2 regions of the Faecalibacillus intestinalis genome follow, and region 2 is predicted to be linked to the other one. Evidence: a T-box and tRNA genes for the amino acid it is inferred to sense, from the RefSeq annotation. Region 2 holds a T-box; the other holds one or more tRNA genes.

Region 1 (16,533 bases), 810 kb from region 2:
AAAAAATGACTCAGTTATTAAATCACGGTTTTATCGATACGTATCGTTATCTTTATCCTTTACAAGAAGGTGTTTATTCTTGGTGGTCTTATCGTTTTAAAGCAAGAGAAAAAAATGCGGGATGGCGTATTGATTATTTTATTGTTAGTGATAGCTTAAAGGATAAGATTATTGATGCAACAATTGAAACAGAGATTATGGGAAGTGATCATTGTCCTGTAACTCTTACAATAGATCTTTAGCGGAGGTGTATTATGAATATAATACAAATGATTAACGTTTCACCACTAGTCACAATTTCTATTATTGCCTTGACTATTGATCTAACGATTTTTGGTTATTATTATATTAAAGCAAAGCATTAAAAAACTGCTACGTTTATTTGTAGCAGTTCTTTTTATTTTTCTAAATGTTTACAACTGTAATAAGAAGGAATACCATCTTTATAAGTAACATGTACTTCACCTTGAATAAGTGGATATAAATATTCATATAGTTCTTGAGTAATATCATTTCCTTCTTCATTGATCCATTCTACAGGAATTTTTTGTTCATAGTTAGCAACTTCTCTTACATCAGTAGAAATATAATCGATTTCATAAGGATGATTAGAAAGACGCTTAAATCCCATTACATGACCAGAAACGTTTTCTAAAGCTTTATCGATAGCTTTAGAACCAATAACAAATGATTCATTTAAATCTGTTTTACTAGCAATGTGCATAGCACATCTTTGTAAAACGTTTAATTCAATACTTCTAACTTTACATCCAAATTCTTTAAATACAAGAGATTCAAGTAATTTTCCTGTTCCTGAATGTAAGACGTGTCCAAAAGCATCTTTTTTAGCGTATTTACTATCATCATCTAAGAAGTGACCGTTTTGATCTCTGATACCTTCAGATACAGCAATGACAACACATCTTTTTCTTTTCATGACTTCATGAATATCTGCTAAAAACTTATCTTTATCAAAAACAACTTCTGGTAAATAAATAAGATCAGGAGCTACATTATATTCATTTCTCGCAAGAGCAGCAGCGGCAGTTAACCACCCTGCATTTCTTCCCATGATTTCAATGATTGTAACGGATTGTAATTGATAAATTAAACTATCATGTACAACTTCTAAGATAGAAGCAGCAACATATTTAGCGGCAGAACCAAATCCTGGTGTATGATCTGTTCCCATTAAGTCATTATCAATGGTTTTAGGAATACCAATAAAATGAATATCACTATTAATATATTTAGCGTAATCATCTAATTTCATAACGGTATCCATTGAGTCATTACCACCAATATAGAAAAAATCAGTGATTTCTAATTCTTTTAAAATTCTAAACAATTTAACATAAGTATCTTCGTCATCTTGAAAAGTAGGTAATTTATAACGGCAAGAACCTAAATACATGGCAGGTGTTTGTTTTAAAGCATTGATTTTATCACCATCATCAAATTCTTCTAATAAATCCATATATCTACCTTCGAGTAGACCTTTGATACCATTGATCATCCCATAAACATTTTCAAATTCTTGAGATGCTTTAGCACGATGAATAATCCCAGCAAGACTAGCATTAATTGCGATTGTGGGTCCTCCAGATTGTCCAATAATACAGTTTCTTTTCATATTCTTCTTGTCTCCTTTAACGCCTTTATTCTATCAAATACCCGCATTAAAGAAAAGTAATCTTCTAGTCTTTTTGTCTTTTTTTGATGAAAATAAGGATAATGATTAAAACAAGTAAAATGATGAGAGTTATAAAATAAAGTAATAAATGATTATTTTCTTTTTTTGAAATGATATGAAAAGATAAAGCTTTTTCTTCAATAAAAAGTTCAAAGAGATTAATTGTTACTACATTTTGTTGATATTTGCCAACATTGCTGGAAATAATTGTACCTGGCATAGTAATTTTAAAAGAGCAGGTAGCATTACTAGAATTTAAAAGTTGTAAAGTATTTTTATAATGATTCAATTCTGAAGTATCGAGCATATTTTTAGGAATATCAATAGATAAAATATATTTATTGTTTTGTTTTGTAAGCGTAGAAATTTCTTTAATAAAAGAAGTAGGAGATTCTATCGAAAGTGAAGAATCGGTTTGTTTTTTTATTGTCCAATCTTTAAAAAAATCATAATCCAATAATTGTTTTTTTATTTGTGAAATAGACATGCTATATTTTTCTAAAATTTGAGGCTCTATTGTAAGTTCACCATAAAGAGTAGGTTTTTTTATTTTAGAATAATTTAAAGAAACTAAACAGTCTACACAGCCAGTAAGTAAAAAAGTAAAAGATAAAGTTATACAAATTTTTAGTATTTTTTTCATAGAATCCTCCAAATAAACAATAGGTTTTGTTATAATTATTAACAATTAAATACATTTTTAGTTCATATTTCTGTATTAAAATAAATTAGGTGATAGAAATGAAAATCGATATTGTTTATACAACAAAATCTAAATATATAAAGTGTGTCGCTGATGAAATGGCAAGGTGGGTCAAAACACATGCTCAAGATTTAAATCATTATCATAGCGATCATGATGTTGATTTACTTGTTATTGGGTTTGATGATACGTTATTTGAAGATAAACAGTTGCTGGAATTTATACAATCATTAAGTCGGCAAAATGTAAAAAATCTAGCATTGATCAATTGTTTTTTTATTAATAGCAAAAGATTGATGAAAGTAATTCATCTTTGTCAAAATCAACAATTACCTCTTATGAGAGAACAATATACTTTCAAAATGTCCTTTGATCAAAGAAAGGAAATCAATCCTCTTATTATTGATAATGCAAGGCTTTATATAGAAGATATGGTAAATGTTATACGAAATTACTATTAGGAGCGAGGCTCCTTTTTTATTTTCTTATTGTAATAAAAAAATATTAAATCAATAAAATTATATTGGCACTAATTTATCAATGTGATATATTTTTGTCAAGATTTCTAAAAGGGAATGGAAATCAATAAAAAAGGGGGAAAACTTATGAAAAAACTTGAAATCATTATCAGACCAGAAAAGTTAGAAGATTTAAAAGATATTTTAACAGTTTCTGGTGTAACAGGTATGATGATTTCCAATATTATGGGGTTTGGAAATCAAATGGGTTATACACATCAATATCGAGGTGTCACATATTCTGTTAATCTTGTTTCAAAATTAAGAGTTGAAACAGTTGTTAAAGATGAAATCGTTCAAGAAATTGTTGATAAAGTTACTGAAACTTTATCAAGTGGAAATGTAGGAGATGGAAAAATCTTTATTTATCCAGTTGAAGAAGCGATTCGTATTCGTACTGGAGAAAAAGGGGAAAACGCATTATAAAAATTGAGGGGGATTTATTATGAGTGAAACATTTAGCGTATGGTTTCTAATTGGCGCAGCGCTGGTATTTTGGATGCAAGCTGGATTCGCCATGGTAGAAGCAGGATTTACAAGATCAAAAAATACAGGGAACATTATTATGAAAAACTTAATGGATTTCTGTATTGGGACATGTACATTTATTTTAATTGGTTTTAGTTTATTATTAGGAGAAGATTTACTTGGTTTTATTGGTAAACCAGGATTTGATATATTTACAAGTTATGCAAACTTTGATTTTTCAAACTTTGTTTTTAACTTAGTGTTCTGTGCAACAACTGCTACTATTGTTTCAGGAGCAATGGCAGAAAGAACAAAATTCTTATCTTATTGTGTTTATTCAGGAGTTATTTCAGCACTTATTTATCCAATTGAAGCTCATTGGATTTGGGGTGGTGGATGGTTATCACAACTTGGATTCCATGATTTTGCTGGATCATGTGCAATTCATATGGTTGGTGGTATCTCTGCATTAATTGGTGCTAAAATCATAGGACCTCGTATTGGTAAATTTGATACAGATAAAAATGGAAAAGTTGTTAAAGTTAACGCGATTCCAGGACATAACATTACTGCTGGAGCTTTAGGTGTCTTTATTCTTTGGCTTGGATGGTATGGATTCAATGGGGCAGCGGCTACAACTGTTCCACAACTTGGTTCAATTTTCGTAACAACAACAGTGGCACCGGCCATTGCAACTGTTTCTTGTTTGATCTTTACTTGGATCAAATATGGTAAACCTGATGTTGGTATGTGTTTAAATGCTTCACTTGCAGGTTTAGTAGCAATCACTGCTGGATGCGACGTCACAGATGTTTTAGGATCGATTATTATTGGTGCTGTTGCTGGATTACTTGTTTGCCTTGGAGTTTGGTTCTTAGATTATAAATTACACATTGATGATCCTGTAGGTGCTGTTGCTGTACATTGTTGCAATGGTATTTGGGGAACAATTGCTGTTGGTTTATTTGCGACAACTTCTGCACCAGAAAGTACTTTAACAGGTTTATTCTACGGTGGTGGATTTGATTTATTAATTAAACAATTAACAGGTGTTTTATCAGTAGGTATTTGGACAGCGATTACTATTACAATTACTTTCTTTATCATCAAAAAAATCTTTGGATTACGTGTATCTGAAAGAGAAGAAATCATTGGTCTTGATTTAGAAGAACATGGATGTGAAGCTTATCCAGAATATATTAAAAAATAATTTTTGAAGGGTCATTAAATTGACTCTTTTTTATTGTAGAAATAAGCAAAGTAGATTATACTTTTCATGGGTGAGGGGAGTATATGAGTAAAAGATTAGAACAATATTTTTATTTAGTTTTAGGTTCAACATTGTTGACACTAGGTATTTGGCTGTTTGTGACACCAAATCAAATCAACTTTGGGGGAATGATTGGTTTAGCTCAATTAATTGATTATTTTATACATAATTTTTTAGTTTTACCAAAATCATTGAATACATTAGGAATGATCAACTTATTAATGAATATTCCATTATTTATTTTTGGATATAAAATAATGAATAAAGAATTTTGTTTTAAAACAATTATTTCTTTAATTATCCAAACTGTATTACTATCCATTCTTCCAGCAATCAAAGAACCGATTGTTGAAGATGCTTTATTAAATGTTGCCTTTGCGGCCATTATTTGTGGAATAGGAGTAGGGCTTGCACTTCGAAGTAGTGGATGCTGTGGGGGTATTGATATTGCGACAGTTTGTTTAGTTAAGAAAAATCCAGATTTTAAAGCAGGGCAGCTTTCTATAATATTTAATGTTGTTTTGTTTGGAATATGTTTATTTATTTATGATATTAAAATTATTATGTATTCAATTGTCTTTGTCGCAATTCTTTATACAACAGCAGATAAGTTCCATCTACAAAATATCAATGTAGCGGTCTTAATATTTACAAAGAATAAAGAAATTAAAGAAGCGATTATGAAACAAATGGGTAGAGGAGTTACCTATTGGATGGGCAAAGGCGCTTATACGGAAACAGATCAAGAAATTCTTTATGTGGCAATCAATAAATATGAAATTCAACAACTTAATAAAATTGTTTCTTCATTAGATCCCAAAGCCTTTGTTACATTAGCACAAGGGCCAATGGTTCATGGAGGGTTTGAAAAAAGATTATAAAAAAAGGCATCAAAATGATGCTTTTTTTGTATACGTAAAATCAAATAAAAAAATGGTGGTTCCGGGCGGAATCGAACCACCGACACGAGGATTTTCAGTCCTCTGCTCTACCGACTGAGCTACGGAACCATCATTTGGCGGTCTGGACGGGACTCGAACCCGCGACCTCCGCCGTGACAGGGCGGCATTCTAACCAACTGAACTACCAGACCATTTTGGTTGCGGGAGAAGGATTTGAACCAACGACCTTCGGGTTATGAGCCCGACGAGCTACCAGACTGCTCCATCCCGCGATATTAAGTTTTTTTAATAAATGGCGGAGATTGAGGGATTCGAACCCCCGCAGGACGTTAATCCTCTGCTGGTTTTCAAGACCAGTCCCTTCAGCCAGACTTGGGTAAATCTCCGCAATATTAATGGTAGCGGGAGGGGGATTCGAACCCTCGACACTCCGGGTATGAACCGAATGCTCTAGCCAACTGAGCTATCCCGCCATAATATTGAAATTTATTAAACTAATTGGTGGAGCCAAGCGGGATCGAACCGCTGACCCCCTGCGTGCAAGGCAGGTGCTCTCCCAGCTGAGCTATGGCCCCAATTTTTATAAATGGTCGGGAAGACAGGATTTGAACCTGCGACCCCCTGGTCCCAAACCAGGTGCACTACCAAGCTGTGCTACTTCCCGTTACTGCCCTTATAATTATACATATATTTTCACTTTAATCAAGCTTTATTTTAAAAAAATATTAAAATAAATTTTACTCTATTTTAATATACTTTAAAAAAAGTGTGATAAAATGAATGTAATTTAGAATTTTAAGGAGTTGAAAAAATTGAATAATTTATGGAAAATTTATGAAAAAGAGCCTTTAGAATTTATAAATAGTCTTATACATGTTCCATCAATGCAAAGACTTAAAGATACTGGGATGAATTGTGGAGTGGAATATACTGCTTTTGACTTCTTTTCAAACATCGTACCATATTCTCGTTATCAACATAGTATAGGGGTTGCATTAATTGTTTATCATTTTTCACATGATTTTAGACAGACAGTTGCAGGTTTGCTTCATGATATAGCAACTCCTATCTTTGCACATACGATAGATTTCTATCACCAAGATCATTTAAAACAAGAATCAACAGAATTAGATACGAAAAAGGTAATTGAACAAGATGCCTTATTAGTTTCTTTGTTGCATGAGTATCATTTAACGATAGAAGATGTTTGTAACTATCATTTATATCCGCTGGCTGATAATGAATCTCCTAAACTTTCTGCAGATCGTTTGGAATATACATTAGGAAATATGTATAGTTATGGATTTTGTGATTTAGAGATGATACAAATGATTTATAAGGATCTCAAAGTAAATGACAAGAAAGATGAACTTATTTTTAAACATGAAGACAAAGCTGTTCTTTTTACAAGAATGATGTTGAAGTGTTCACATGTTTATATTTGTGATGAAGATCGTTATGCGATGCAATATTTATCTTATGTTATTAAAAAAGCAGTTGATAGAGGTGTAGTTAAAGAAGATGATTTTTATCTTCAAGAAAAGAGTTTTATTGATTTATTAATAAAAGATAAAGAAATTAAACAGTTATGGGATGATTTTCGACAATTAAGTTGTGTTTATAAAGGAAAAAATAAAGAATTTTTTTGTAAACAAATTCCGGCTAAAAAAAGATATATCGATGTTTATGTAGAAAATAAAGGGAGAATTTCTAAGATAAATAAGGAAATGGCTCAAGAAATACAAATGTTTTTAGTAACAAATTTAAGTGAATATTTGTGGGGAAAGTGTGAATAAGTGCATAAAAGGTGAATAACTTGAGTTATTCACCTTATTCACATGTTTGTTCACGTTTTGATGAAGTAAATGAGGGATTATAAGCGTAGTAGTTCTTCTTATTTAATTGACTCTTGACATATTCAAGTCCTTCAGCAAAACGTTGATAATGCACGATTTCTCTTTCTCTTAAAAAACGAATGACTTTATTGACGTCTTCATTTTTACTTAAAGCAAGAATGTTATCATAAGTGGTTCTAGCTTTTTGTTCAGCAGCCATGTCTTCTGTTAAATCAGAAATAGGATCTCCCACAGATTGGAAAGTATCGGCACTAAAAGGAATACCCGCACTATTTGTTGGATAGACACCTAATGTATGATCAGTAAAATAGGCATCTAATCCACCTTCTTTAATTTCTTGAGGTGTTAGACCATTGGTAAGTTGATAGAAAAGGGTACTAATAATTTCAACATGAGCAAGTTCTTCTGTTCCAATGTCTGTCAATAAGGCTTGAATTCTTGGATAAGGCATCGTATAGCGTTGATTTAGATAACGAAGTGCTGCTCCTAATTCACCATTAGGTCCACCAAGCTGTGAAATAACAATTTTAGCTGTTTTAGCATCAGGTTTTCTTACATTAACGGGATATTGCAAGCGCTTTTCATACAACCACATGTTGATCCTCCTTTCATCCAAGGAAATGGTTCATTAATATAGTTTTCAATATTCTTTCCGTCTCTATTTGTAAGAGCACCGCCATTTTTTAAATAAGTTTCTTTCATCTTTAAAAGATGCTTCATCCCTTCCTTATAATATTTTTTAGCTTCTTGATCATCAGGGTGGGTATCTAAAAACAAAGTAACATCTTGGATACAAAAATCCAATTTACTTATTTGTAATAATGTATCATCCACGACACATCGCCCAAGGTTTATCAAGTTGTTTAAAAATAGTTCCTTTATCAAAAGCAATGTTCATTTTATAAATATCTTTAAATGATTGTATTTTGATAGAAGAAATAGTTAATTCTAAGTCATTTTTCATATTTAACCTCCTCAAAATTATCATATGTTTATTTTTTTTACAATTATAGTGAAAATACCTATTGCATATTTATTTTTATTATGGTATATTAATTAGGCAAACCAAATAGGGGTATAGTTCAATGGTAGAATACCGGTCTCCAAAACCGTTGATGTGGGTTCGACTCCTACTACCCCTGCCAGGTTATTTGATTCACATCTTAGATGTGTTTTTTATTTGTACAAAAGTGAATAAATATGTGAATAAGGTGAATAACTCAAGTTATTCACTTTTTTACGCACAATTTATGAAAAAATGTGCATAAGATGATATGATAAATAGGGTGATGTAGATGTTTAAACAAGTGATTTATTATTTTATGGCTGTAGTAGAAGAAGGGAGCTTTTCTAAAGCTGCTAAGAAATACTATCTTTCACAATCAGCAATTTCTCAACAAATTACAAAATTAGAAAAAGATTTAGGATTTTCTTTGTTTAATCGAAAAACTTATTGTCCAACTCTTACAAAAGAAGGAAAGCGTTATTATGATTTGGCTAAAAGATTAATAGATGATTATAATAATGAATATGAAGATATTAAGGAAAACTTACAAAAGGATGTATTAACGATAGGGATAACAGGACCCTTTGAAAAACAACATATTCCTTTTATTGTAAGAAGTTTTAAAGAAAATCATGATGTTTCTATTGATATTAAAGCGTTTAATTTATTAACATGTATGGAAAAATTAAATGAAAGGGAAATAGACTTAGGCTTTGGATTAACCAATAACTTTAAAAAATATCCTGATTTAATTTATCAAACAATACATCATAGCCATATTTGTGTTGTCACTTCATTAGAACATCCTTTAAGTCATAAAGAATATTTAACGATAGAAGATATTAAAAATGAACCACTCATTATTTTATCTAAAAAACAAGGAGAAGAATATTATCATGATTATATGGAATCTTTTCGTTTAGATGGGATGATTCCTTACATAAAAAAAGAAGTAGATGATTTAAATGAATATATGATGGCTATTTCTTTAGGGGAAGGTATTGGTCTTACAGCAACGGAAGTAATTAATGAAAATGATCAAGTTGTGGCTATTCCTTTAAAAGAAAGTCATCACCATGCAGATTATGCAGTAGGCTATCATCGAGATAATGAAAAAAAGGCGATACAACAATTTATGAAATATGTAGAAGATTATTTTAGACTATAAGAAAAACTTATAGTCTTTATTAATTTTTAAGGTCTATTTTATAAAAATATTCATGATATAATTTTCACATGTGGAGGTATGAACGATGAGTAAAATTGTTATTAATGGTGTTGATGGAAATTTTGGCTCATTAGTGGCTAAATACGCTTTAGAATTGATGAACAAAGAAGATTTAGTATTTACAGCACCTAAAGAAGAAAGTTTAAAAGAATATAAGGAACAAGGGATTCAAACAGCTATAGCTAATTTTAATGATCCTGAAGGACTTGTAAAAGTTTTTGAAAATGCGGATAAGGTTTTATTGATTTCAATGCCTTTTGTAGGTGAAAAGAGAAGACAAGCTCATAAAAATGCAGTAGATGCATGTGTGAAAGCAAATGTTAAACAAATTATTTATACATCTGTTTTATCAGCAGCACATCCATTTAACCCAAGCATTGAAAATGTAGATCATTCTTATACAGAAGCAATTATTCAAAATACATCGCTTGATTATATCTTTTTAAGAAATTCTCTTTTTGTTGAAGCATTTACAAGTGACTATTTAAGAGCCGTAGAAGCTAAAGAAACAACCATTTCTAAAAATATGGGTGATGGACGTGTGTGGTTTATTTCACGTAAGGATTGCGCTTATGCAGCAGCTTGTGCTTTAAATAATCATTTATTACATCGAGCTGTTTTAAATATTAATGGTTTAGAACCACTATCTTATGAAGATTTCTTAGCTATTGGAAACAAAGTAACAGGAAATCATATCACTTATACAAGACTTACAGATGATGAACTTTATGCTTATTTTGATTCAATTGGTGTTCCTAGAAATACGGATGGAGATTTTTCAAAAAGTCCAATTAAAGCAACATCAGAAGGAATGGTTACTTTTGGAACAACTGTCACACAAGGCTATTTAGATGTTCCTGTTAGTGATTTTAGTTCACTTACAGGAAGAAAACCATTATCTATTCAATATATCTTTGAACATGTAGATGATTATTTATTAGGTGATCGTCATCCAACAGAATAAAAAAATGAGGGAGACCTCATTTTTTATTATGCACAATTGTGAATAACTTGTGATTTATGTGCATTAATTGTTTATAAGAATAATAATGATCAAAGAAACAAATAAAATCGTTACAATAGCTGCTAATGCTAAAATAATTTTATTGGTCTTCTCTTTAAAAATCTTTTTTAAAAGATAATAAAGACCAACACCGACAAGTACTCCTGTTGTATTCGTAATTAAATCTGTAATATCACTTGCTCCAAGACAAAAGATATATTGAGATAATTCTAATGAAATGCTTAATAGAAAACCAAGAAATATTGTTCGATCACTATTAATATTTAATGTTTTTAAATAGAGCCCAAAAGGAATAAAAATAATCAGATTATCAAGAACTTCTCTTATTTGATAAGTTGTCTTATTTGGATAATAGAAGGGAATTAAATTAATGCTTCTAAAATGTGGTAATTGATCAATAGAAACAGATAATTTAAAAAGTATGATCCAAATGACTAAAAATATGTAAATAGTAAATAATATATGTGTAGTTTTTTTCATAAAGACTCCTTCTATAGAAATAGGTTGAGGTAATACCCAACCTATTTGTTTTTAATGATGTCATATTTAGAAAAAATATCCAGTACAGCTGCCATATTTTCATCCTTAATAATATAATTTCTGTTTGGATTGATGGTGTTTTTAGTTGTAAAACTAATCGTTAATTCATAATAGTTTTCATAACCATGATAATCAGCGGATTTAGTAATTAAATTTTTGTTCATAATTTCGTACATACTTTTCATGAAATTTTTTTTATTTTGAATTGTAATATTTTTTGTTGTTAAATTCTCTATTTCTTGATTATCGACAGTTGATGGCTTATCTTCGTCGAAAATATAACGATCAGTAGAAAAATAGATTTCTTGGATATCCTTGTTTTTTGGTAATTCATAAATTGTATTAAGACCTTTGGTATTAGAATAAATATTAGAAAAACCAATGCAACCAATAATCAATAGAATAAAGAAAGATGGAATTTTCCAACTGAAATAAACTTTTCTTTTTGAAAAATAATACATAATTAAATAAATGATGAAAATAACAGAAAACATGAGTGTTGTCATTTTTAAATCCCCTAGATCATACACAAATAACATCATTGATAATGTACTTAAAATAATAATCAATGGATACATAAAGATAGATTTTGTGTATGTTTCACTTTTTTCGAGTGTGCGTTTTAAAAATAAATGATAATTAATCAATGAAAAGATAATACTTAAAATAAACCAATAGATAATAGGTGTATTAGAAACAAATGGCGATAATAAATAGTTTCCTTGGAAAAACCCACTATAAACAATACTTATATAATTAAGTAATAATTTTAATGATTGTGAATAGTTTCCATATCCCATCATAAATGTTTGGGCTACCTTGGTTGCACAAATATTAAGAGCAAGAAAAACAACAAAGGGTATGATCATATAAGCAATCGAACAAATTAAACTATCAGTCATATTTTGAGATGAAAGTGTTACAAATGTAATGATTGTATTCATCGCAAACATATGGACGATGGTGATAATTATTGCTAGAATAAATTTATCCAATGGAAAAGAAATCATATAGTTACTAATAAGTTGGCTTATAATTTGGTAAATAACAACAGGTAGAATAGTTGCAAAGTAAGAAAATAAACTTGTTGTTAAATAAAGTGATTCTTTTTTTATTGGTAAGGAAAAGTAAAGTATATTACTTTTCTTTTTTTGTAAAAAAGAAAACAGATAAATAGGGACAATAAAAGATAACATAAATCCATAAGCTAAAGGAATTATTTGTGCAAAACGCGTTATATTTTCATCGTTTAAAGGTACATAATCAAATTTATTGATTAGTAGAAAAGGAATAATGATTCCAATTACATAAATAAGAATAAGATATTTCTTATTTTGTTTTATTAAATATTTAAAATAATCTTTATTAATCATAGACACCATACCCCTTTCTTTCCATTTCATAAATAAATATTTCTTCTAAATTTACAGGTAAAACTTCTAACATAATTGGATTGAACATTCTTAAATAATCTTTAATTTCATTGATGTCTCCTTTAACAACCATATTAATCACACGAGATTGTTTATGGAAAGATAGAACATCTAAATGACTAAATTCTTCTTTGTTTAATTCTTCTTTAAAAGCAATTTGTATTTTATGAATATGATCTTTAATATCATAGAGATCACCAGATGTTGTCATACATCCATTTTCTAAAATACCAAAACTATCACAAATATCTTCAAGCTCTCTTAAATTATGAGATGAAATAATGACTGTCATATTTTCATCAATGATTTGATTAATAGCTTTTTTAAAAGCTAAACGCATAACAGGGTCTAAACCATCAAAAGCTTCATCTAATAGTAAATATTTTGGTGCAATTGCAAGTGCTAAAGCAAACATTGCTTGTCTTTTCATTCCTTTTGAATAATCTTTTAAAGGTTTATTTTGTGGTAAACGGAATAAATCAACATAATGTTGATAGGTTTCTAAATTGAATTGTGGATAAAAAGTAAGATAGAAATCTTTCATTTCATCAATAGTAGCAAAGTGAAAATAGTAGGGATCATCACTAATGAATAAAATATCTTTTTTAACATCAGGATTTTCATAAACATCTTTTCCATCAAATAAAATACTTCCTTCATCACATTTAGAAATCCCATTTAATAAATAAAGTAAGGTTGATTTCCCAGCTCCATTAGGACCAATCAAACCAAAAATACTTCCTGAGGAAATTGTGACATTTAAATGATTTAAAACATTTTTATTTTCAAAAGATTTCATCACATCTTTAATTTCAATCATACAGTTTCCTCCTTATATACTTCTTCAATAATTTCTAATAATTTGTCTTTGGTAATTTGATGCTTTTTCATTTCATTGACACATCCTTTAAAATCATCTAATTTATCATCTTTAATCAATTGATCAGTTTGATTATCAGCAATAAAACATCCTTTTCCTTTAACGGAATAAATATAACCTTGGTTCTCTAATTCTTGATAGGCCTTAGAAACAGTATTAGGATTAACGCCAATATCTGTTGCAAGAGATCTTACCGAAGGTAATTTATCATTAGGAAGTAAAATGCCGATAGAGATAAATTCTAAAATTTGTTTTTTGAGTTGTTCAAAAATAGGAACTTTATTTTGAATATCTATTATAAACATAGAGTCCTCCTAACTGTATTAGTGTCACTAGTACACTAATACAGTATAATACATTTAATGATTTGTCAATAAGGTAAAGAAAAAAAGAGCTCATTGAGTGAACTCTTTTTCATGTTTTTTGAAAAAGTCATAAAAATAACGTACGTTTTCTAATTGATACCAAGGCGTGACTTGGCATTCTTTAGCATCAAGATTATATATTTTAGCATCTAAAGTTCCTAACATAAAAGGAGAATGAGTAGCAATAACAAATTGACATCCTAAATAATGTGCGAGTTTATTAATTTCATGGGCTAATGCAACCTGGTTGGCAGGGGATAAAGAAACTTCAGGTTCATCTAATAAATAAAGCGCTTCAGGTATGAGGTATTCTTGAAAAAACTGTAAAGAGGTTTCTCCATTGGAATACTTTTCTTGAGAAAAAATAATATTTTCTATTCTTTGTTCTTTTTTATGATCCAAAATACTTTGAGCTTTTTCTAAAGATAAACCATCTTGCATATAATCATAAGTTAATCCATGTTCTAAAATTGCTTTTTGTTGTATTTTTTTAATTTCATAGAGAATATCTTCACTTTTGATATAACGACTATTTTCAGGAAGATGATAAAAAGGAACACCGTATTCATTACTTCCCAAACTATAGGCACATTCATTTTCAAATCTTTGACAATAATTTTCTGAACCATAATTATTGCTTGCAGGGCTTTCTTTTCCTTTTATCTTTAGTTTTCCAGCAATAATATTTAAAAGAGTAGATTTTCCACAACCATTATTTCCATAGAAAATAGTAATAGGTGCAAAAGAAAAGGGTTCAATGTATTTATCTTTAAAGACACTATAAGGATAAATATTAGGGTTTTTAAGTTTTTTGTTACTTAATTTAAAGCTACTTAAATAAATCATAGAATGACCTCCTCGTATAATTTAATCTTAATTGATGAGAGTTAAAAAGACAATAAATTTATAGAGTATTATTTTTATTGAATATTGCAGGTTTACTTGGAAGAAAGTATATGATTCGATATAATATATTTTAATAAAAGGGGAAATAATATGAATGAAAATCGTGTTCAAAAATATAAATTAGCGAAAAAAATTTCAAATCAAATTGAGTATTTAGAAAATAAAAAGCATGTTCAATTTAATATAATGTCTAAAAAAATAGCGGGTGAGAAATTATTAGAATATAACTATATAAATTTAATAACTCCGTATAAACATAACTTTGCAAAAACAAATGAAAAAAAAGAAGTGATTAAAGTAAATGGAGAACATATTTACGAAAGAAATGTTGAATTTAGTGAATATTATGATTTGTTTATGAATGAAAGAAAATTATATCCGATGATTATTGAAAACATACTAGATTTTGAAATTCATTTCAAGTCAATAACAGCTTATCATATTTTAACTTTGAATCAATTAACAGATTCTAATCAATTGAGGATGTTTTTTGATGGCTTAAAAATAAGAGCTGCAATTTTAGAAAATAGATATAATGAACAAAGAATAAAACATATGAATGCACATTTAGAAAAACTAAAAGAACAAATTTTTAATTATGCAGATATTTATTGTTTCTTTGATAGAATGAGTTTAGGAAATATGTTAACTGTTTTCACGTGTCTTGATAAAAAACAACAAGATGTAATTTTTGAAGATTTAAAGCGATTTAATATGAATTTCAATGTACAAAAGATACCAGATTTTATTAATAAAATTTTTTGTTTGGTTTCTATTCGTAATTGTGTAATGCATAGTAATAGTTTAGAAATATTAATTAGATTTTATAATCCTAAGACCCATGAACTACGAAAAGTATCTGATAGGAAAAAATATTTAAATATGATTAAAGAATTATGTAAAGAAAAAACTCATGATTATTCATGAGTTTTCTTCCGCACCAAGTGCCATTTACATTATTATTATATGCAAATACAGAAAAAAGACAACACAAAATTAAAAATGAAACAACAAAAAGTAATAATACCTATAAAATAGTTCAAATTTTTAAAAAGTATTGTATTGAATCTTATAAGTTGTGTGGTAATCCACCAAAAAAAGCGGTGTTCCCAACCATTAAGAGGGAGTTAAAAAAGCGGTGTACGCCACCAAATCAAGTTATATAATTTGAAAAAGAGCGAGTTAAAAAGGAGAGAGTATTCCTATTTGGAATGCTCTCTTTGATTTATCTAATGAATAAATAAGCTGTATAAATGATATAGAGTAAAATACAAAGAAGACCTTCTTTTCTGTTCATTGATTTATTTGTTTTTGCAAATAGATAAAGTAGAATGCTACTTACTAGTAAGATAATACAATCAATAATAGATTCATTTATAACAGTAAGTGGTGAAAGTGTAGCAGAACATCCTAAAATAAATAAGATATTAAAGATATTAGAGCCAATAGCGTTACCTAAAGCTAAACCACTTTCTCCCTTTTTTGTAGCAACAATAGAAGTTACAAGTTCAGGAAGAGAAGTACCAATAGCAACAATCGTAAGTCCAATGAAATTTTCGCTTACACCTAAATTTCTAGCAATAATACAAGCTTGATCAACGATTTGTTGTCCACCCAAAATAACGAAAGCTAATCCTAAAACAATAAATAGAATACTCGTTAATAGAGAACGTGTTTTTGTGTTATCTTCATTTTGTTGGTGACAAATCGCTTCATAAATCATTCTTCCAAGATAGATAAT
Region 2 (16,533 bases):
ATATAATGATGGTTATCAAGAAAATATTTACTCTTTCTGTAATAATATTAATACACATGAAGGAGGAACACATGAAGAAGGTTTCCGTTTAGCTCTTACAAGGGTTATTAATAACTATGCAAGAAAAGGAAACTTCTTAAAAGAAAAAGATGATGCTTTATCAGGAGAAGATTGTCGTGAAGGTTTAACAGCGATTATTTCTGTTAAACATCCTGATCCTCAATATGAAGGACAAACAAAAACAAAATTAGGAAATGCAGAAGTAAGAAAGATTGCTTCAAATATTATTTCTAAATCATTGGATCAATTCTTATTAGAAAATCCAGATACAGCTAAAATCATTGTAGAAAAAGCAATCGTTGCTTCTCATGCACGTTTAGCTGCGAAAAAAGCACGTGAAATGACAAGAAGAAAAACAGGAATGGAAATTACATCATTGCCTGGGAAATTAGCTGACTGCTCATCAAGAGATGCTAGTGAATGTGAAATCTTCATTGTCGAAGGGGATTCTGCCGGGGGTAGTGCTAAGATGGGTAGAGATCGTCGTATTCAAGCTATCTTACCGCTTCGTGGTAAAATCTTAAATGTTGAAAAAGCGCGATTAGATCGTGTTTTATCAAGTGATACGATTCGTAGTATGATTACTGCTTTTGGTACAGGAATTGGTGAAGATTTTGATATTAATAAATTACGTTATCATAAAATCGTTATTATGACCGACGCCGATGTCGATGGAGGACATATTCGTATTTTAATGTTAACTTTCTTATATCGTTATTTAAAACCTTTAATTGAAGGTGGCTTTGTTTATGCGGCTCAACCTCCACTTTATTTATTAAAACATGGAAAAGAAGAACACTATTTATATAGTGATGAAGAATTAGATGATTTAAGAACAAAGTTAGGTGAAGGTGCAAAATATTCTATCCAAAGATATAAAGGGTTAGGAGAAATGAATGCGGATCAATTATGGGAAACAACAATGGATCCTGAACACCGTATTTTAAATCGTATTGAATTAGATGAAGCGATGGAAGCAGATATGATTTTTGATGTGTTAATGGGTGAAAAAGTTGAACCTCGTAGAGAATTTATTCAAGAAAATGCAAAATATGTAACTGATTTAGATATTTAGAAGGAGTAGAAAATGGATAATCAAGAAAAAGGAATTAGAAAAATTCAATTAACATCAGAAATGAAAACTTCTTTCATGAATTATGCCATGTCAGTTATCGTAGCACGTGCATTACCTGATGTAAGAGATGGAATGAAACCAGTTCAAAGACGTATTGTTTATGGTATGAATGAACTTGGTTGTTATAGTGATAAAGCGTATAAGAAATCTGCGCGTATCGTTGGGGAAGTTATGGGGAAATATCACCCTCATGGAGATTCTTCAATTTATGAAGCCTTAGTGAGAATGGCACAAGATTTCTCATATCGTTATATGCTTGTAGATGGTCATGGAAACTTTGGTTCAATTGACGGTGACGGCGCTGCCGCTATGCGTTATACTGAAGCGAGAATGTCTAAAATTTCAATGGAATTAATGAGAGATATCAATAAAGATACGATTGATTTTATTCCAAACTATGATGGTGAAGAAAGAGAACCATCGGTATTACCTTGTCGTATTCCTAACTTATTGGTCAATGGGACAACAGGAATCGCTGTTGGGATGGCTACAAATATGCCACCTCATAATATTGGTGAAGTGATTGATGCCGTTATTGCGGTAAGTAAAAATCCTGATATTACTGTTTTAGAATTAATGGAAAATTATATTCAAGGACCTGATTTTCCTACAGGAGGATATATTTTAGGAAAGAGTGCGATTAAAAAAGCCTATGAAACAGGTAATGGTTTAATCGTTATGCGTGCAAAAACAGAAATTGAAGAACATAAGGGAAGACAAAGAATCGTTGCTTATGAAATTCCTTATCAAGTAAATAAAGCAAGATTAGTCGAAAAGATTGCGCATTTAGCACGTGATAAAGTTGTTGAAGGTATTAGTGATGTTCGTGATGAATCAAACCGTGAAGGAATTCGAATTGTCATTGAATTAAAGAGAGATGTTCAAGCAGAAGTTATTTTAAATCAATTATATAAATTAACTTCTTTACAAACAACATTTGGTGTCAATAATATTGCTTTAGTTAATAATGAACCTAAAACTTTAACACTTAAAGAATTAATTCAATATTATTTACAACATCAAGAAGAAGTTATTCGTCGTAGAACACAATTTGAATTAAATAAAGCAGAAGCAAGAGCACATATTTTAGAAGGTTTAAAGAAAGCCTTAGATCATATCGATGAAATTATTCAATTAATTCGTACAAGTAGAACAACTGAAATCATTCAACAAAGATTAATGGATGAATTTGGAATGTCTGATAAACAAGCTAAAGCTGTAAGAGAAATGCAATTACAACGTTTAGCTGGTTTGGAAAGAGAAAAGATTGAAGAAGAATTAAATAATTTATTAATTACAATTGCTGATTTAAAAGATATTCTTGCTAATGAAGAACGTATCTTAGAAATCATTAGAAATGAATTATTAGAAATGAAAGAAAAATATGGTGATAAACGTCGTACTGAAATTATTCAAGGTACATTTGATATTGAAGATGAAGATTTAATTCCAGTAGAAGATGTTATTATTTCACTCACTAATAATGGTTATGTAAAACGTATGCCAGTAGATACTTATAAATCTCAAAACAGAGGTGGACGTGGTGTTAAAGGTATGTCAACAACACAAGATGATGTGATTAGTTCACTTATTCATATGTCAACACATGATGATTTATTGATCTTTACTAATAAAGGAAAGGTATACCGTTTGAAAGGATATAATATTCCTGAATTTGGTAGAACTGCTAAGGGATTACCAATTGTTAATATTTTAAATCTTGATAAAGATGAAAGTGTTAAATCATTAATTAATATTAATAAGAAAATGATTGAAGAAGATAAACATTGGTATTTATTCTTTGCAACTGAACAAGGTTTAGTTAAACGTGTTGATATTTCAGAATTTGAAAACATTAGACAAACAGGTAAGATTGCTATTAAGTTAAAAGAAGATGATTCTTTAGTTGGTGTTAAATTAACTAAAGGGGATGATGAAATCTTAATTGCTGCTAGTAATGGTAAACTTGTAAGATTCTCTGAAGGTCATGTTAGACCAATGGGAAGAAGTGCAAGTGGTGTAAAAGGTATTAATGTTGATGGTTCTAAAGTTATTGGTATGACAACAAACCGTGAAGGACAATTAATTATGGTTGTTACGGAAAAAGGTTATGGTAAGATGTCACCAATTGATGAATATCGTGTTTCTAATCGTGGTGGAAAAGGTGTTAAGACAATTAATGTTACTGAACGTAATGGACAAATTGTAGCTATTAGAGCAGTAGAAGGTAATGAAGATTTATTAATTATTACAGATGATGGTATTGTGATTCGTTTACCTATGGAACAAGTTAAAACAGCAGGACGTGCGACTCAAGGTGTAAGACTTATTAAAGTACATGATAGCAAGGTTTCTTCTGTGGAAGTTGTTGCTAAAAATGAAGAAGAAGTTGTAGAAGAAGGTGAAGAAGAGTCAGAGTAATCTGACTCTTTTAGAAATGAATGGGGAAGAATTAAAAAGATTGTTTAATCGTTTAGATCATTCAAAGTTTAGAAGTTCTTTTCATCTTGCTAAAAAGTATAAAGATTATTGTAATGAAAAAGGCTTAGATGTTATAGAACAACACGCCAGAGATTTTATTTCTAAAAGAATAGCACCGGCTGTGATTTTAAATGATGGAAAGCAAACACCGATGAAAAATCATCCTGTGTTTATTGCTCAACATGCCACGGCTTCATGTTGTCGAGGGTGTTTATATAAGTGGTATCATATTAAGCCACATACACAGTTAAATGACAGTCAACAAGAGATGATTGTTCAAGTGATTATGGCTTGGATTAAAAGAGAATTGCAAAGAAAATAGCCTTGATGTATAATCAAGGCAGTTATTAATAATATAAGGGGAAAGAAAATGATTGATATTAATTTAATTAGAGAAAATCCTACTTTAGTCAAAGAAAATATGAAGAAAAAATTTCAAGATGAAAAAGTTGGATTAGTAGATGAAGCTTATAAATTAGATAAAGATTATCGTGAAGTTGTCACAAGAGCCAGTGAAATTAGAAGTTTAAGAAATAAATATTCTAAAGAAATTGGTGCTTTAATGAGAGAAGGCAAAAGAGATGAAGCTGAAGAAATTAAAGCAAAAGTAACTTCTATGGCAGAAGAATTAAAAGATTTAGAAGTTAAAGAAGAAGAATATGGTAAAGAATTAAAAGAAATCATGATGAAAATACCAAATATCATTCATGATTCAGTACCTATTGGAAAAGATGATTCAGAAAACGTAGAAATTCAAAAATACGGAGATCCAGTTGTACCTGAGTATGAAATTCCATACCATGCTGATATCATTGCTCGTTTTAATGGTTTAGATAAAGAAGCTTCAGGTAGAACAAGTGGAAATGGTTTCTATTATTTAATGGGAGATATCGCTCGTTTATCATCAGCAATGCTTTCATACGCTAGAGATTTCATGATTGATAAAGGATTTACCTATTGTATTCCACCATTCATGATTCGTAGTGATGTTGTTACAGGTGTTATGTCATTTGATGAAATGGATGCCATGATGTATAAAATTGAAGGTGAAGATTTATACTTAATTGGAACTTCTGAACATAGTATGATTGGTAAATTTAAAGATCAAATCGTTAAAGAAGAAGAATTACCAATTACAATGACTTCTTATTCACCATGTTTTAGAAAAGAAGTAGGTGCACATGGTATTGAAGAACGTGGTATTTATCGTGTTCATCAATTTGAAAAACAAGAAATGGTTGTTTTATGTAAACCAGAAGAAGCTATGGAATGGTATGACAAAATGTGGTCATATACAGTTGAATTATTTAGAAGTTTAGATATTCCAGTAAGAACATTAGAATGTTGTTCTGGAGATTTAGCTGATTTAAAAGTTAAATCATGTGATGTTGAAGCTTGGTCACCAAGACAACAAAAATATTTTGAAGTTGGTTCTTGTTCAACATTAGGAGATGCACAAGCTAGACGTTTAGGTATTCGTGCTAAAGGTGAAAATGGAAATTATTATGTTTCTACTTTAAATAATACAGTTTTAGCTTCAACAAGAGCAGTTATTGCTTTTATTGAAAATAACTATAATGAAGATGGATCTATTAATATTCCAGAAGCGTTACGTCCTTATATGGGTGGTAAAGATATTATTATTCCTAAAAAATAGTCACTTCGGTGACTCTTTTTTATAGAAAGGTAAGAAAAAGATGGAATTATTTATAAGTGAAGCAGAAATTGAGGATGCTTCAATGATTATTGATTATTTAAATCAGGTTGGGGGAGAAAGTGATAACTTAACTTATGGTTTAAATGAATGTTATTTAAATGAATTTGAAGAAATGGAAGTTATTCAAGATTTTATTGATCAAGAGAATAGTTTACTTTTATGTGGTTTTATTGATGATGAACTTGTTTCTTTATTATCTATTCAAGGTGAACAAAAAGAAAGATTAAAACATATTGGTCATTTTGCAATCACTGTTAAAAAAGAATATTGGAATATGGGGATTGCTTCAATGATGATGGAAGAAGCTTTAGAAATGATCAAAGAAACATCTTTAAAAGTTCTTGATTTAGAAGTGAAAGAGGATAATTTATCAGCTATTAATCTTTATAAAAAGTTTAATTTTCAAGAAATAGGGAGATATCCTCAAATGTTTAATGTCAATCAAAAGTATTATGATGCACTTTTAATGAATTTATATATTGATTAAAAATCTAAAATACGTTATAATCATATTTGCCATTACAATAGGCGGCTTCGAACCATGTCAGGACCGGAAGGTAGCAGCATTAAGAAGTACCGTCTATGTGTGATGGTCTTTATTTTTAGAGGAAAAAAAGATGAATGATGAAGAATATATGGAAATAGCTTATCAAGAAGCTTTAAAAGCATTAAAACATGATGATGTACCAATTGGATGTATCATTGTAAAAGATGATCAAATTATTGCCCGTGCATATAATCAAAGAGAGTATTTAAATCAAACTTATGGTCATGCAGAAATGTTAGCTATTGAAGAAGCTTGTAAAAAAATAGGAAGATGGCGCTTAGATGAATGTACACTTTATACAACTTTAGAACCTTGTTTAATGTGTTCGGGAGCTATTATTCAAAGTCATATTCAAAGAGTTGTTTATGGTGCAAGTGATACAAGATGGATGTCTTTAGATAAATTGATTCATTTACCGGATCCTAAACTTAATTATATTCCCATGATTCAATCAGATATTTTAAAAGATAAATGTTCAAAGTTAATAAAAGACTATTTTAAAAAGAAACGTCAAAAGATATGATTACTCATATCTTTTTTTCGTGTATAATGTAGGAGATAGGAGTTGAGAATATGTCATATAAAGCCTTGTATCGTACTTATCGTCCGCAAACATTTGAAGATGTCGCTGGACAAAGTCATGTTACAATTACATTAAAAAATGCAATTAAAGAAAATAGAATAGCGCATGCTTATTTATTTGCTGGACCACGTGGAACAGGGAAAACAACGATCGCTAAAATATTAGCTAAAGCTATTAACTGTACAGGAGATCATCCTCCATGTAATGAATGTCCTAACTGTAAAGCAATTACTCAAGGAGATCATCCTGATGTTATTGAAATTGATGCTGCAAGTAATAATGGAGTCAATGAAGTTAGAGATTTGATAGATAAAGTAAAATATGCCCCTATTAATGCTAAATATAAAGTTTATATTATTGATGAAGTTCATATGATGACACCTGAAGCATTCAATGCTTTATTAAAAACATTAGAAGAACCACCAGCACATATCGTATTTATTCTAGCAACAACAGAACCACATAAAATTTTGCCAACTATTATTTCACGTTGTCAAAGATTTGATTTCAAACGTGTGGATGAACATGATATTATTAGTCGTTTGGAATATGTATTAAAAGAAGAAAATGTAGAATATGATGAAGAATCTCTTGAAATTATTTCTAAGTTGGCTGATGGGGGAATGAGGGATGCTTTAAGTATTTTAGAACAATGTTTAGCGTATGATAGACATTTAACAGTAGAAAATATTAATAAAGTTTATGGCTTATTAGCAAATGATGAAAAAATACGTTTAATTAAATTATTACTGACAAAGGATATGAAGAATGTTTTAAAAACATTAGATCATATGATGTCTTTAAGTATTGATTTAAAGAGATTGACACAAGATTTAATAGATGTTTTAAAAGATGTTATTATTTTTAAAAACACGCAAGATTTATCTTTATTATTTGTTTTGCATAAAAACGATATCCAACAAATTGTTCCTTATATATTAGTAGAAGAAGCATTTCAAATGATTGATATTTTTATGGATGCAAGTAGTCATTATGGACAGGCTGTAGATTCATCAACATATTTTGAATTAGCTTTATTAAAGATATGTAATCAAATTGAAAATGAACATAAAGAAGTTGTTGTAGAAGAACCAAAAGTTATTGAAAATGTTTCACATGAAACATTGGTTGAAGTTCAACAAGAAGAAGTGGTTGAAAAACCAGTAGAAAAGATACAAGAACCAGTAATTGAACCTCAAGAAGATTTACAAGAAAAGGTAGAAGAAAAGAAAGAACCGAAAGTTGAACAAGTAGAAACTCCTGTGGAAGAATCTAAAGAAGAGGTAAAAGAAGTAAAAACAACAGCTCAAATAGAAGTAGACTTTAATGACATTTTAAATATTTTAGTACAGGCGAAAAGAACAGTTTTAAATGATATTCAAGATAAATGGCCAGTTATTAGAAGATATTGTTATAATCTTAATACTGCTAAATATGCAAATATGCTATGTGATGCTAAACCTGTAGCTGCTGGTGAAAAAGGTTTTATTTTGACATTGAAATATCAACCAGAAGTGAATAGTATTAACTATACAGAAAATTATTATCCATTAAAAAATTTCTTAAAGGAAGTTTTAGGATCAGAATACGATTTTATTGCAGTAATGGAAGCAGATTGGCCAAATATGAGACAAAAATTTATTCAACTTAGTAAAGAAAAAAAATTACCACAACCACAACCAATTGTTTTACATCATATTGATGAATATCATGAACCGGTTGTAGAACTTACAGAAGCTCAGCAATATGCGATTGATATGTTTGGTGATGAGATTGTTGAATTTGAAGAATAGGAGTGTATTATGAATTATCCAAAGTCATTTACAGATTTAGTTGAATGTTTTAAAAGACTACCAGGAATAGGTGGTAAATCTGCAGAAAGATTAGCTTATCATGTTTTATCAATGGATAAAGAATATGTCCAAGAGTTTGCAAATGTGTTATCTCATTTTCAAGATAATATCCATTACTGTAAAAAATGTGGACATATTTGTGAAGGTGAACTTTGTGAAATTTGTAAAGATGAAACAAGGGATCAATCAGTTATTTGTGTTGTAGAAAGTCCTAAAGATGTTTTTGCTATGGAAAAGGTTAGAGAATATCATGGATTATATCATGTTTTACATGGGACGATTTCTATGATTGATGGTAAAACGATAGATGATTTAAATATTAATTCTTTATTTGAAAGACTTGATGGAGTTAAAGAAGTGATTATTGCAACGAATCCTACAAGAGAAGGTGAAACAACAGCATTGTTTCTAGCTAAGTTGTTAGCGAAAAAAGGAATAGAAACAAGTAGAATTGCTAATGGATTACCAATAGGAAGTAATATTGATTATGCAGATGAATTAACATTATTAAAATCTTTAGAAGGAAGAAAGAAAATATAAGACCTTGCAAGAGGTCTTTTCTTGTTTAAATAGAAAAATCAGTTATAATAATGAAGAAAGAGGAGAGAAGTATTATGACAGGAAAGTTTATTACATTAGAAGGACCAGAAGGTAGTGGAAAAACAACAGTTTCTAAAGAACTTGTAAAAATATTAAATGGATCAGGATATGAAGTCTTACTTACAAGAGAACCAGGTGGGGTTGATATTGCTGAACAAATAAGAAATGTTATTTTAGATAAGAAAAATACAAAAATGGATGCACGTACAGAAGCTTTATTATATGCAGCAGCAAGAAGACAACATCTTGTAGAAAAAGTATTACCAGCTTTAAAAGAAGGGTATATTGTATTATGTGATCGTTTTGTAGATAGTTCACTTGCTTATCAAGGTGTTGCTAGAAATCTAGGAATTGATGAAGTTTATAATATGAATTTATTTGCGATAAACGATGTTATGCCAGATAAAACTTTATTTTTTGATATTGATTATAAAAAAGGATTAGAAAGAATTAAAGTTAATCAAAGAGAAACAAACCGATTAGATTTAGAAAAAAGTGATTTTCATAAAAATGTTTATGAAGGTTATTTAACAATTTGTAAACAATATAGTGATCGTATTGTAAAAATCAATGCAGATCAAAAGGTTGAAGATGTTGTACAAGATGCCTTAAAGGAAATTAAGAAAATATTATGATCAAAGATTATTTAAAAGAAAATCAACCTTTATTCTATAGAATTATTGAAAATGAATTTAACTTAAAAAAAATACCACATGCATTCTTACTTGTCGGAAATAATACTGATCAACCATTACAGTTTCTAACAATGTCACTTATATGTAATGAAACCTTAGCTTGTGAACAATGTATAGATTGTCAAAAAGTATTAAACCATCAATATGCAGATATTATAGAAATTGATGGAGAAGAGGAAAGTATTAAAAAGAAACACATTGAAAATATACAAGAAACTTTCAAAAAGTCTTCTCTTGAAGGTAAGGCAAAAGTTTATATTTTAAAGAATGTTGAAAAAACAACCAAAGAAGCTATGAATGCTTTACTTAAAATATTAGAAGAACCAACAGAAGGTATTTATGCAATTTTTACAACTAAAAATATCAACCGTATTTTACCAACGATTATATCTAGATGTCAGGTTATAGAATTAAAACCAGATAATAAAGAAGTACTTAAAGAAAAATTGATTGCTAAAGGATATGAAGAAGAAAAAGCAAGTGTCTTATCTTATATTATTAAAGATGAAGATGATTTAGAAAATTTAAATCAGGATGATTTTGATGATATTATGTTACAAGCAATCAATTTTGTTGAGGATTTATTTTTATATAGAGAAAATCTTATCATAAACACACAAATTCATATGCTTAAAAATCATAAAGAAAAGGAAAATATTAAATTATTTATTAACTTTATTATTCTTGCACTTAAGGATATGTTTCACGTGAAACAAAACGGAAAAGTTGTTTTTTGTAATCACGTAAAATTTTTTAATTCACTAACATATGATAACAATGATATAATAAAGAAAATTGAATTATTATTAGAAACATCATACTTATTAGATACAAATGCTAATATTCCATTACTTATGGATAGTATGATGTATAGAATATAGAAAGGAATTTATATGGAAGAAATTAAACTTGCAAGTGTAAAATTTAAAAGTGCTGGTAAGATCTATTATTTTTCCACAAATTTAAAATTAAAAAAAGATGACCGAGTAGTTGTAGAAACTGCTAGAGGATTAGAACTTGGAGAAATATCACAGGAATTAAAAGATATATCAGAATTTAATTTAGATACAGAATTAAAAAAGATAGTTAGAAAAGCTACAAAAAAAGATATAGAAAATTATCAAAAAAATGTTAAGGATGCAAAACAAGCATTAGTAACATGTAAAGAAATTGTTTCAAGATATGATGTTAATATGCAACTTACTAATTGTGAATATACATTAGATAAAGCAAAAGTTATTTTTATGTATACTTCCGATGATCGTGTTGATTTTAGGGAACTATTAAAGGAATTAGCTGTTGTTTTCAAATGTAGAATAGAGTTAAGACAAATTGGTCCAAGAGATAAAGCAAAAGTAATTGGTGGAATTGGAACATGTGGTTTACCATTATGTTGTTCAACTCTTTTAGGAGAATTTAATGGAGTTTCTATTAATATGGCTAAAAATCAAATGTTAGCAATTAATATAGAAAAAATATCAGGTGCATGTGGAAGATTAATGTGTTGTTTAAAATATGAAGATGAAATTTATTCTTTAGAAAAAGAACGTTTTCCTAAAATAGGATCGCGTGTAAAATATCAAGATAAAGATGTAAAAGTAACAGGATTAAATGTTATTAATGATCTTGTTAAAATTGAAACAAATAATGGAATTGTATTCGTTGGTTTAGAAGAAATTAAATTTGATAAAAATAATCATGCAGGAAAGAAAAATGGAAAACCAAGAAGTCATTAATTATTTATTAGCACATAATGATTTGAAAATTATCCAAAGAAAAGATATGTTTAACTTTTCTTTGGATACTGTTTTATTATCACAGTTTTGTACAATCAATAAAGATGTAAAAAATATTGTTGATTTTGGTACAAATAATGCGGCTATTCCATTATTGCTTTCAAAAAGAACACCTAAAAAAATTATAGGTATAGAAATTCAAGATGAAGCGGTTGATCTTGCTAGAAGAAATGTTGAGATGAATGATTTAAATGACCAAATTGAAGTCGTTCATGGAGATATTAAAGATGTTATCAAAGAGTTACCAAAAGCACAGCTGATTGTTTGCAATCCACCATTTTTTAAAGTAGGGGAAAATAGTAATTTAAATGATAATGAATATTTAACAATAGCACGTCATGAAATAAAAATTGATTTAGAAGGTATTATTTCAGCGGCAGCTTATTTATTAGACAACAAAGGAAGATTTGCAATTGTTCATCGACCTGATCGTATGATTGATATTTTAAATATTATGCAAAAATATGATATTGAACCTAAAAGAATACGTTTTGTATATCCTAAAATGAATAGAGATTCACATGTCTTATTAGTAGAAGGAATGTATAAAGGAAAAAAAGGATTAAAAATCGAACCACCATTATATGCACATAATGATGATGGAAGTTACAGTAATGAAGTAAGAAGAATGTTTGGAGAGAAGATAGATGAATAGACAAAAAAGTTTTGAAAATGAAAGACCAACATTATATTTAGTAGCAACACCTATTGGTAATTTAGATGAAATGACATATCGATCTATTAATACTTTAAAAAATGTAAAATATATTGCTGCAGAAGATACAAGAAATACTGTTAAGCTTTTAAATCATTTTGAAATTTCAACAAAACTTATTTCTCATCATGAACATAACATAAAACAATCAATTCCTAAACTTATACAATTATTAGAAGAAGGAAATGATATTGCTTTAGTAAGTGATGCCGGTTATCCTGCTATTTCTGATCCTGGATATGAATTAGTTAAAGAAGCAATAGAACATGAAATAAATGTTGTTCCTATTTCAGGATGTAATGCTTGTTTAGATGCTTTAGTTGTTTCAGGAATTGCTCCACAACCATTTATGTTTTATGGCTTTTTAGATCATTTAGATAAGAAAAAGAAAAAAGAATTAATTGATTTAAAAAAATATAAAGAAACAATTGTTTTTTATGAATCACCACATAGAATTAAAAAAACATTAAATTTAATGTTAGATATTCTAGGAGATAGAAATATTGCTTTATGTAGAGAAATTACTAAAAAACATGAAGAAATCATTAGAGGTCATATTTCTGAAATTATTTCTATTGTAGAAGAATTAAAAGGAGAAATGGTTATTGTTGTTGAAGGTAGTCAAGAAGTAGAAGAAGAAATAACTTTTGAAACAACAATCAAGGAAGACGTAGATATGTACATTGAAAAAGGAATGTCTACTAAAGATGCAATTAAAGAAGTTGCTAAACAAAGAAATTTAAATAAAAATAGTGTTTATCAAGAATATCATTCTAAATAATGATATTCTTTTTTTGTTTCACGTGAAACAAAATTAAAAGCTATAAAAGATATATCATTTGTGGTATATTATAAAAAAGGAGGAAGTGGTAATATGTATAGCAAAGATAGCTACAATTATGGTAGACATGGAAGAAAAAGAAGATTAAAATCAATACCTGTAATTATTACATTATTGGTTGTGATATTAATATTAGGAGGTATTTATTTTTTACTATTTAATGAGAAAAATAAATATGAAGATTATAATACTTATAATGAAACAAATAAACAATATGGAACAGTACAACACTATGAAAAAGAAAATGATGATTTTTACATTTCATTATACTATCCTAAATTAAAAGAAAAGAATTTAAATAAAATTATTAAAGAATCATATAGCACATATTTAAAATCAGAAAAAAAGAAAAAGGATCAAAAAGATATATTATATCTAGATTACTCTTGTAAAAAGATTTATAAACAATATGTTGTTGTTGAATTAGATTATAAGCGTATTAATGAAGATGAGACAAAAATAAAAGCAACAAAATCTATAATGACATATGATTGTAAAACAAATCAATTAGTTGCTTTAAAAGATTGTTTACATGGTAAATATGGAGATTTATTAAATACATTGGGTGTAAATGAATATAACAAAGAATCAACATTAATAAAAGTTGATAAAGATAGTTTTACATATTATACAGATGATACATTAAAAAATAAAATTGTTATTAATTATAAAGAATATAAAGATTACATAAAATTAGCAAATAAAAATATTCCATCTAATGCACCATTAGGTGTCAAAGCACCTAAGTTAATGAAAGTAGATCCAAAGAAAAAAATGGTTGCTATTACATTGGATGATGGACCACATAAAACATTAACAGAAAGAGCAATGAATGCATTTGAAAAATATAATGGTCGAGGAACATTCTTCGAATTAGGTCAAAACATGAATCTTTATCCAGATGTTGTTAAATCAGTTTATGAAAGAGGACATGAGATAGCAAGTCATACATATCAACATGCACAACTTACAAAATTAGATGCAACTGCATTAGATGAAGAAATTAAGAAAACACAAGATGCTTGTTTTAAAGCAACAGGTACTGAACCGACACTTGTTAGACCTCCATATGGAGCAAAAAATGATGCAGTTAAATCAGCCTTCAACACATATGGTTTAAGTATGATTTTATGGGATGGAGATACAGAAGATTGGCGTTATAGTAAAGCAACAGATGGTGCACAAATAGTATGTAATAATATTATAAGAGATGCTAAAGCAAAAACTGGTGATGGTAATATTGTCTTGATTCATGATATTCATGAAAATTCTGTTGCTGGATTAGAAATGGCTTTAGATCAATTAAGTAAAGAAGGTTATCAATTTGTTACTGTATCTGATTTAATCAAATATAAAGGACATTCTGAATATAAATAGTATAGTTTAGGCTATACTATTTTTGTTTCACGTGAAACATATTTTCTTTCAATGAAACTCATTGACATTGATTTAAGGGTTTGATAAAGTTAATAAGGATACAATAAATACGAAGAATGGAAGATGTTAAAGCAAAACATTTAGAGAGCTGATGGCTGGTGAAAATCAGTATGTTAAACTTTAAGAGATGGCCCAGGAGTAGTTATTTCAAATAGTTAGAAATAATCGTTAACTGCGTTAAAGTTTTGAGTGACACAGCAATGTGTAAAAAAGGTGGTACCGCGATTATTCGTCCTTTTATAAGGGCGTTTTTTATTTTTATAAAGGAGATTAGAAGATGAAAGACGAAAAAGATTATTATCTTACAACAGCAATTACTTATACTTCAGGTAAACCTCATATTGGAAATACTTATGAAATTATTTTAGCTGATGCAATTGCTCGTTTTAAAAGACAAGAAGGGTACAATGTTCGATTCCAAACAGGAACAGATGAACATGGACAAAAAATTGAAATTAAAGCTAAAGAAGCAGGAATTGAACCAAAGCAATATGTAGATCAAGTTGCAGGTGTAGTTAAAAATATTTGGGATATGATGGATACATCGTATGATCGATTCATGAGAACAACTGATGAATATCATGAAAAACAAGTACAAAAAATCTTTAAAAAATTATATGACAAAGGTGATATTTATTTAGGTCATTATGAAGGTAAATATTGTACAGCATGCGAATCATTCTTTACTGAATCACAATTAGTTGATGGTAAATGTCCTGATTGTGGGGGAGATGTACATGATGCCAAAGAAGAAGCATACTTCTTTAAATTATCTAAATATCAAGATCGTTTAATTAAACATATCGAAGATCATCCAGAATTTATTCAACCAGTTTCAAGAAAAAATGAAATGATGAATAACTTCTTAAAACCAGGATTACAAGATTTATGCGTTTCTAGAACATCATTTAAATGGTCTATTCCAGTTGATTTTGATCCTAAACATGTTGTTTATGTATGGATTGATGCCTTAACAAACTATATTACAGGACTTGGATATGATGCAGATGGAAATCATGGTGAATTATATAAAAAATACTGGCCTGCTGATTTACATTTAATTGGTAAAGATATCGTTAGATTTCATACAATTTATTGGCCAATTATGTTAATGGCATTAGATATTCCATTACCTAAACAAGTATTTGGACATCCATGGTTATTACAAGGTGAAAGTAAAATGTCCAAATCAAAAGGAAATGTTATCTATGCAGATGATTTAGTAGATATCTTTGGTGTTGATGCAGTAAGATATTTCGTATTACATGAAATTCCATATGATAATGATGGAAGTATTACATGGGATTTATTAGTAGAAAGAATTAATAGTGATCTTGCTAACGTTTTAGGAAACTTAGTTAATAGAACAATTGCTATGTCTAATAAATACTTTGGTGGTATTGTAGAAAACAAAAACGTATGCGAAGACGTAGATCAAGAATTAAAAGATTTAGCGTTAGCTATGCCAGCTAAATCTATTGCTAAAATGGATGAATTCAAAGCATCAAATGCATTAGATGAAATCTTCAACTTATTAAGAAGAACAAACAAATATATTGATGAAACAATGCCATGGGCATTAGCTAAAGATGAAACTAAAAAAGATCGTTTAGCTACAGTATTATATAACTTAATTGAAGCAATCAGATTCTCAGCAGTTATGCTATATCCATATATGCCTTCAACAGCTACAAAAATCTTAGATCAAATTAATACAGATCAACGTGATTTTGAAAGCTTAAAAGAATTTGGTAAATATGCAAATGGTACAAAAGTTGTTGAAAAACCAGAAATGTTATTTGCTAGATTAGATCCAAAAGAAGTTGCTAAAAAAGTAGAAGTTATTGAAGCAAAACAAAAAGCTTCTATCAAAGCTGTAAAAGAAAAGAAAGAAAAAGAAGCTAAAGAAACAAAAGAAGAAATTACAATTGATGACTTCTCTAAAATTCAATTAAAAGTAGGAAAAGTTATTAAATGTGAAAAACATCCAAATGCTGATAAATTATTAGTAAGCCAAATTGATGTTGGTGAAGAAACACCAAGACAAATCGTAAGTGGTATTGCTGATGTTTA

The links. A T-box is a leader RNA that pairs with one kind of tRNA and senses whether it is charged. The one in region 2 lies ahead of metG (methionine--tRNA ligase), so its partner is inferred to be a tRNA-Met.
Region 1: it has a tRNA-Met gene. The T-box ahead of metG (methionine--tRNA ligase) is inferred to sense a tRNA for this amino acid. The anticodon was not compared.

Annotation. Positions count from the first base shown of each region.
Region 1 is NZ_AP024085.1:812,373-828,905, forward strand. It holds gene Fi14EGH31_RS04200 (exodeoxyribonuclease III) at 1-242, shown strand, start outside; gene Fi14EGH31_RS04205 (6-phosphofructokinase) at 398-1,633, opposite strand; gene Fi14EGH31_RS04210 (hypothetical protein) at 1,698-2,336, opposite strand; gene Fi14EGH31_RS04215 (hypothetical protein) at 2,435-2,857, shown strand; gene Fi14EGH31_RS04220 (P-II family nitrogen regulator) at 3,002-3,340, shown strand; partial or broken gene Fi14EGH31_RS04225 (ammonium transporter) at 3,360-4,568, shown strand; gene Fi14EGH31_RS04230 (YitT family protein) at 4,676-5,533, shown strand; tRNA gene Fi14EGH31_RS04235 (tRNA-Phe) at 5,587-5,662, opposite strand; tRNA gene Fi14EGH31_RS04240 (tRNA-Asp) at 5,669-5,745, opposite strand; tRNA gene Fi14EGH31_RS04245 (tRNA-Met) at 5,750-5,826, opposite strand; tRNA gene Fi14EGH31_RS04250 (tRNA-Ser) at 5,848-5,940, opposite strand; tRNA gene Fi14EGH31_RS04255 (tRNA-Met) at 5,951-6,027, opposite strand; tRNA gene Fi14EGH31_RS04260 (tRNA-Ala) at 6,054-6,129, opposite strand; tRNA gene Fi14EGH31_RS04265 (tRNA-Pro) at 6,142-6,218, opposite strand; gene Fi14EGH31_RS04270 (HD domain-containing protein) at 6,367-7,350, shown strand; gene Fi14EGH31_RS04275 (manganese catalase family protein) at 7,385-8,005, opposite strand; gene Fi14EGH31_RS04280 (spore coat protein CotJB) at 7,963-8,244, opposite strand; gene Fi14EGH31_RS04285 (spore coat associated protein CotJA) at 8,237-8,374, opposite strand; tRNA gene Fi14EGH31_RS04290 (tRNA-Trp) at 8,482-8,555, shown strand; gene Fi14EGH31_RS04295 (LysR family transcriptional regulator) at 8,706-9,584, shown strand; gene Fi14EGH31_RS04300 (NAD(P)H-binding protein) at 9,670-10,608, shown strand; gene Fi14EGH31_RS04305 (VanZ family protein) at 10,672-11,148, opposite strand; gene Fi14EGH31_RS04310 (hypothetical protein) at 11,190-12,581, opposite strand; gene Fi14EGH31_RS04315 (ABC transporter ATP-binding protein) at 12,574-13,461, opposite strand; gene Fi14EGH31_RS04320 (GntR family transcriptional regulator) at 13,458-13,826, opposite strand; gene Fi14EGH31_RS04325 (AAA family ATPase) at 13,917-14,732, opposite strand; gene Fi14EGH31_RS04330 (Abi family protein) at 14,883-15,719, shown strand; gene Fi14EGH31_RS04335 (calcium/sodium antiporter) at 16,018-16,533, opposite strand, start outside.
Region 2 is NZ_AP024085.1:4,969-21,501, forward strand. It holds gene gyrB (DNA topoisomerase (ATP-hydrolyzing) subunit B) at 1-1,135, shown strand, start outside; gene gyrA (DNA gyrase subunit A) at 1,148-3,616, shown strand; gene Fi14EGH31_RS00035 (DUF4186 domain-containing protein) at 3,597-3,998, shown strand; gene serS (serine--tRNA ligase) at 4,047-5,333, shown strand; gene Fi14EGH31_RS00045 (GNAT family N-acetyltransferase) at 5,374-5,880, shown strand; RNA gene ffs (signal recognition particle sRNA small type) at 5,906-5,994, shown strand; gene Fi14EGH31_RS00055 (nucleoside deaminase) at 6,011-6,463, shown strand; gene dnaX (DNA polymerase III subunit gamma/tau) at 6,514-8,316, shown strand; gene recR (recombination mediator RecR) at 8,326-8,916, shown strand; gene tmk (dTMP kinase) at 8,991-9,611, shown strand; gene Fi14EGH31_RS00075 (AAA family ATPase) at 9,608-10,552, shown strand; gene Fi14EGH31_RS00080 (PSP1 domain-containing protein) at 10,565-11,407, shown strand; gene Fi14EGH31_RS00085 (tRNA1(Val) (adenine(37)-N6)-methyltransferase) at 11,385-12,122, shown strand; gene rsmI (16S rRNA (cytidine(1402)-2'-O)-methyltransferase) at 12,115-12,963, shown strand; gene Fi14EGH31_RS00095 (polysaccharide deacetylase family protein) at 13,057-14,400, shown strand; T-box leader at 14,504-14,700, shown strand; gene metG (methionine--tRNA ligase) at 14,738-16,533, shown strand, end outside.